Regions from separate parts of the Emticicia sp. SJ17W-69 genome, predicted to be linked through region 1. Evidence: riboswitches for the same ligand, from Rfam matches in the RefSeq annotation. Region 1 holds a riboswitch; the other holds the start of a gene.
What was found. A riboswitch is a leader RNA that binds a small molecule or an ion and turns the genes downstream of it on or off. The one in region 1 is predicted to bind S-adenosylmethionine.
Positions count from the first base shown of each region.

Region 2: linked by a shared signal. The riboswitch ahead of metK (methionine adenosyltransferase) and the one ahead of ACQUQZ_RS13820 (DUF1905 domain-containing protein) in region 1 are both predicted to bind S-adenosylmethionine.

Region 1 is NZ_JBNTQY010000001.1:3,391,872-3,395,296, forward strand. Features, by position in the region: gene ACQUQZ_RS13815 (CHC2 zinc finger domain-containing protein) at 20-1,069, shown strand; SAM riboswitch class I at 1,171-1,288, shown strand; gene ACQUQZ_RS13820 (DUF1905 domain-containing protein) at 1,374-1,853, shown strand; gene ACQUQZ_RS13825 (DUF885 domain-containing protein) at 1,892-3,425, shown strand, end outside.
Region 2 is NZ_JBNTQY010000001.1:1,138,519-1,141,943, forward strand. Features, by position in the region: gene ACQUQZ_RS04880 (ABC transporter ATP-binding protein) at 116-1,126, shown strand; SAM-I-IV-variant riboswitch at 1,336-1,442, shown strand; gene metK (methionine adenosyltransferase) at 1,607-2,887, shown strand; gene ACQUQZ_RS04890 (NlpC/P60 family protein) at 3,078-3,425, shown strand, end outside.

The sequences.
Region 1 (3,425 bases):
ACTTGTAACTGGCAAATTCGTGGATAATCTTCTTCAACGTGTAAAAGAAATTGACATTCGGCAAGTTGCACGAGATTTGGGTTTTGATATTGTGCAAAGTCGCCGAATGAATTGTCCTTTTCATGTTGAAGACTCTCCTTCTTTGGTATTTTACCCTCCTCCACAAAACGAATTTCATTGTTTTGGCTGTGGTAAACACGGTGATGTTATTAATCTTTATGCCGAAACTTGTCAGATAGATTTTAAGACGGCATTAGAAGAATTAGCAACTCGCTACATTCCTGCTTATGATGGCTCAAAAAATATAAAATTTCGCAAAATAGACATTAAAAGTGTTTATTCGAATAAGCCATTACCAGAAAAAACCTTTATTTTCAAACCAATTTATAGCGAAATCTACGAAAAATTCCAGCAATATTGTTTAAATCAAAATCCAACAGAGTCAACTCGAAAAGCAGCAGAATATTTACGAGGAAGAGGAATTGATGATTGGACAATCAGGCATTTCAAACTTTTTGTATTAAAAAACTATGGTGCTGCCAATGAGTTTCTGAAAACAAATTTTGCAATCGAAGACCTAAAGGCCTGTGGAATTGTGAATGAAAAGGGTAATTTAGTTTTCTTTGTTCATCCCATCATCATCCCTTATTTTCAAGATGGAAGAATTGTTTATTTACAAGGAAGAACCATTGGTGAGCCGCCCGAAGGAGCAAGTAAATATCAATTCCTTTCGGGAGTACCTCGTACTATTTTCAATATTGATTCTATCAAAAAACTTCGTCCCAATGCCGATGTATATATCACGGAGGGTGCTTTTGATTGCATGACTTTAGTAAAAAATGGCATGATAGCAGTAAGTTTAGGCAGTGCCAAAATCTTCAAAAAGGAATGGATTAAATACTTTAAAAAGTACAAAGTTTGGGTAAGTTTCGACAATGATGCTGCTGGTACTAAAGGAGCTGATGATTTGGTTGAAGAATTACTCGAAGCTGGAATTTTAGCAGAAAAAAGAGATTGGAGCAAAGGTTTTAAAGATATTAATGAATATTTTGGTAGAACAATTTTCTAAGTTGTTCTGCTATAAACAATTTAGAAAATTATTCTACGAAATTTGTTTTCTAACAATTCACACAGCATCTTTGCAATATCAATTCTTCTTCATAGAAAATTGATTTATACAGACGAGGGGAGAGAATAGGCTCTATGAACCCCGGGCAACCTGTCCCGCTACTTGCGATAAGGTGCCAATACCTACCGAAATGGTCAAAACCATTCGGACTTATAAACCAATCAAATAAAATCGTTGGTTTTAGATAGTACCTAAGTTCAAAGTGCCAATAGCACTCTGTATTTAACGCAATATTTTTAATTTTATGCCAAACGATATTATTCATTTCAAAGAAATTATAAAAAAAATGCCACCTAATCCTGCGGGTGCTTGGCATTATATTGATTTCCCAGAAAATGCTTATGAAGTTTTTGGCAGGCGAAACTTTGTAAAAGTTAAAGGTTTTATCAACGGAAAACCTTTCAAAAGTAATTTATTTCCAAAAGGAAATGCACTTCATGCCATTACTATTCCCTTGAAATTACAAAAAGAATTAGGTGTAAAACTAAATGATGAAATTACTGTTTCGATAGAAGAAGATTTTGAAGTGGTAATCGTCCCAATGCCAGTTGAGCTACAAGAAGCCCTTGATTTTGATGAAGAAATGGCTGAATTATTCTTTAAACAATCAAAATCTGTTCAAAAATTCCAAAAGATTTGGATAAATGATGGCAAACAAATAGAAACAAGAATCAATAGAGTAGTGGCACTTTCTGAAAAACTTAGAAAAAAGCGAAAACAGTAGCATTACAAAATTTCATCAACTAACATACTCATTTCTTTATGAAAAAAATACTTTTACTATTGTTGGCGTTGGTTACAATTCAGTCTCTTTTTGCACAAAAAAGCACTGGTCGTAGAGTAATTTTTAAAGTTGTAGCTGATTTAGAGAAATTTAACAAAGCAGAATTTCCTCGTGACACCATTAGTGACCATCCATTGGGTTCTTTTTCCGAAGAAGATTTGTTAAGAAGATATAAATTTCAATTAGCTGCTTATCAAACGCTTGAAAAAATAGATCAAAATACGCTTCCCTTCAATGACAAAATCAATTTAGAGTTATTAAAGCATGAAATTAAAAATCAGCTTACTTATTTTGAGTATCAAGAATATTTGAATCCGATCTTATCAGATGACGGTTTCCATATTGATATTGCTTTTATTGCAAGCAACAATTATAAAACTAAAAAATCTGTCGAATTATATATCCAAAAACTTAATGCGATTCCAAAATATACCGAACAGCATTTAGCATTGATAGCAAAAGGCTTGCAAGTGGGTATTTCTCAGCCAAAAGTGGCTTTGAAAGGCTATGAAAGTACTTACGAACAACACATCGTTGATGATGTAACAAAATCAGTATTTTGGAAGCCCTTTACTACAAAACCTTATGAAGTTAGCGATGCTGACTGGGAAATATTACAAAAAGAAGGCAAAAAAGCTATTTTTGAGCAAGTCATTCCTTCATTTCTACAAATAAAAACCTTTTTCGATAACGAATATTATCCAAAAACTCGCACTACTCTTGGAGCAAGTAATTTTCCGAACGGCAATGCGTATTATGCTGAAAAAGTTAAGTTTTTTACCACTACCAATCTTACTCCAAACGAAGTTTATAATATTGGTTTATCAGAAGTTGAGCGAATCAAAAAAGAAATGTATGATGTGATGAAAGAAGTAAACTTCACAGGTTCACTGAAAGATTTTATTCAAACATTAAGAACAGACCCTAAATTCTACCCAACCTCTGCAGAAGGTTTATTGAAAGAAGCTTCTTACATCGCCAAGAAAATTGATGGAAAATTACCTTTACTTTTTGGCAAACTCCCTCGACAACCTTATGGTGTTGTTCCTGTTCCTGATTTTTTAGCTCCATCTTATACAGGCGGGCGTTATTCTGGGGCATCTATTAATAGTACCCGTTCAGGAAGCTATTGGGTAAATACTTATAACCTCAATAGTAGAACGCTTTATACGCTCGAAGCTCTTACGCTACATGAGGCTGTTCCAGGGCATCATTTACAAAGTGCTTTGACGCAGGAATTAACGCATTTGCCTAAATTTAGACAAAATTTATACATCAATGCTTTTGGTGAAGGCTGGGGATTATATTCCGAATATTTAGGTACTGAATTAGGACTCTTTAAAGATCCTTACAGCCGTTTTGGGAAATTAACTTATGAAATGTGGCGTGCTTGTCGTTTAGTAATCGATGTGGGTATCCATGAAAAAAATTGGTCACGAGAACAGGCTGTTAACTATTTGGCTGATAATACGGCATTGTCGTTGCACGAGGTAAATACTGAAATTAACCGCT
Region 2 (3,425 bases), 2.3 Mb from region 1:
TTATATTTAGGTATTTTTCGTCATTTCATCAGCAATATAGCATGACTGACTTCGATGAACAACAAAATTGCAAATTTTATCTAAAAAACTCATATTTTTGTGCAAAAAACCTCTGATGTCTCTTCTAAAAATACAAAATCTGCATAAAACTTTTGGGGGAAATTCCGCTGGGAAGCAAGCTGATAGTAGTAAAAAAGCCATTAATAATATCTCGCTTTCTATAGAGAAAGGTGAAATATTGACAATTTTGGGTGAAAGTGGCTCAGGAAAAACCACGCTTTTACATCTGATCGCAGCTCTACATGAGCCAGATGCAGGTAGTCTAACGCTTGATGGTGAACGTATTACGCCACCTTCAGAAAAACTGATTGCTGGGCATCCTGATATAAAGTTGGTTCGACAAGATTACGGCTTATTTCCGAATATGACTATTCGTGAGAATATTGCTTATGAATTACGTTATTATGAAGAAAAATATCGCAACAAAAGAATTGATAAATTGCTAAAAATCAGTGGTTTGCAAAAAGTGCAGAGTCATCTTCCTCGCCAAGTTTCGGGTGGTGAGCAGCAACGTGCCGTTATCGTTAAAGCCATTGCCGAGCAACCAAAATTATTGCTTTTGGACGAACCTTTTAGTCATTTAGACGCACTTAATAAGCGAAGATTAAAGAATGAAATATTACATATTATTAAAGATGATGGAGTAACTTGTATTTTTGTGACACATGATGTGGCTGATGCGTACGGTATGGCCGACCGCTTAGTAATCATGCAGAAAGGCAAAGTGCTACAAATTGGAACGCCAGAAGAAGTTTATCAAAATCCAATCAATCAATATGTTGCTGAAATTACGGGAGAGCTTGCCTTAAGTACTGAGTTAAGAGTTCTGAGTTCTGAGTTACAACTACAACTCAGAACTCAAAACTCAGAATTCAAAACTTTTTTCCTTCGTCCCGAGCAGCTTCGTATTTCTGAAACCTCTGAGATAAAAGCCCTTGTTGAATCAATAAAATTTCTGGGTGCATATTATGAAGTGATTTTAAAAATAGATAATTTAAGTTTGAAAATGTACAGTTTTGATAAATTGACAGTGGGTGATGTTGTGGGGATTGAGATTTTTGAATGAAATGTAAAATAAAAAGAGTCTTATAGTACTTATAAAACTCTTTAATTTTATAAAAATGCGGTAAGTTAAAATATCCTATTTTTAATTAAATAATAGATAAAAAATCCATTCTTAAAAACGTTTGCAGATATTTTCTGTGTACGTTGAATAAAATTTAGATAAAAATTTATTCTATTCTTTGCATTTGTTTAGGTAATTGTTCAACTTTGCATCAGTATCAAGAAACTCTGATTGAAAAATCAGAAATCCAACCGAGTCGAAACACTACGGTGGTCAAAGGATGCGGGCTGTTCTTAAGTCAAAAATGTTTTATTTTTCTCTTCAAAACTTCCGCAAAATAGTCTTAATACCAAGTTTTTTAAATGGGAGATTATTGATTGTTAGCTGTGTATTTGTGATGGTATTTTATTCACTCATTTACTCACTCACTCAATTACTCATTAGATTCAATAAATATCATTAACCAAAAACATAGGATTTATGCCTTATTTATTCACTTCTGAGTCTGTATCGGAAGGACACCCAGACAAAGTATCAGACCAAATATCAGATGCCCTGATTGATAACTTCATGGCGTTTGACCCTTCATCTAAAGTAGCATGCGAGACTTTGGTAACGACAGGTTTAGTTGTTTTAGCAGGAGAAGTAAAAACTCAAACTTATCTTGATGTTCAATCAATTGCTCGTGAGGTAATCCGTAAAATTGGTTATACTAAATCGGAGTACATGTTTGAGTCTAATTCTTGCGGAATTATCTCAGCGATTCATGACCAATCGGCCGATATTAATCAAGGTGTTGATAGAGCAGTAGCTGCAGATGATTTTGAGTCAAAAGCAAATGCTCAAGGTGCTGGCGACCAAGGTATGATGTTTGGTTATGCCACTCGTGAAACCGACAATTATATGCCATTAGCATTGGATTTGGCTCACACCATCCTCCAAGAAATGTCATATATTCGTAATAATGAACCTGAATTGATTCCTTATTTACGTCCTGATGCTAAATCGCAAGTAACAATCGAATATTCTGACGATAATGTTCCTCAAAGAATTGATACAATCGTTGTTTCAACGCAGCACGATGATTTCGCTGATGATAATACAATGTTGGCAAAAATCAAAGCCGATATTATCAATATTGTGATTCCACGTGTACAAGCAAAATTGAAAGCTGATTTACAATTGTTGTTCAACGACCAAATTACTTATCATATCAATCCAACTGGGAAATTTGTTATCGGTGGACCACACGGAGATACAGGTTTGACAGGTCGTAAAATCATCGTTGATACTTACGGCGGTAAAGGTGCTCATGGTGGCGGTGCTTTCTCTGGAAAAGACCCATCAAAAGTTGACCGTTCGGCAGCTTATGCCACTCGCCATGTAGCTAAAAACTTAGTAGCGGCTGGTCTTTGCGACGAAGTATTGGTACAAGTTTCTTATGCTATTGGTGTTGCAAAACCTTGTGGCTTGTTTGTAACAACGTATGGTACTGCCAAAGTTGATATGAGCGATGGCGAAATTGCACGTAAAGTAGAAGAAATTTTCGATATGCGTCCGTATGCAATTGAGCAACGTTTGAAATTACGTAACCCAATTTATTCAGAAACTGCTGCTTATGGCCACATGGGACGTAAAAATGAAGTGGTAACAAAAACTTTCAAAGGGCCAGATGGTTCCGTTGTTACCAAAGAAGTAGAACTTTTCACTTGGGAAAAATTAGATTATGTCGATGCAGTGAAAACAGCATTTGGTTTGTAAAAATTGCCGTCAGTGAATACACTGACAGAAGGCCGTAGATATAAGAAAAGGAAGTCGAAATGGCTTCCTTTTTTTGTGTCTGTACGACGGATTTCCTAATCCGTCAAACCTCCCAAAGCATCCTTCCAAAACAGCTTTTTCAAGATTAAGAAATAATGAGTATTTTCGCAGAAAAAAAGAACAAATTTCAATGAAAATAAGTAACCCAAATTATAAGATAATAATCAGTATTCTTTCTCTGCTTTCTTTTTCAGCATTTGCACAAATACCAAAACCAGCCAGTGTTATACCTACACCCAAGCCAACAGTCTATGCAATCGTCGAGCAAGTAAGAAAAAAATATGCCCCTGATAAACGTGTAGCTATTTTTCAGGCCGATTTGGATTCAAATCGAATAGTAGGGAAAACAAATTTGCCATTAGCAAAAAAAGATTTGTTAAATCGCTTAAAATCAAATGGTTATGTATTGGTTGATGCGATAAAAACTTTACCTGATGAAGATGATTTGGGCGATAAAACTTACGCTTTGGTGAATATT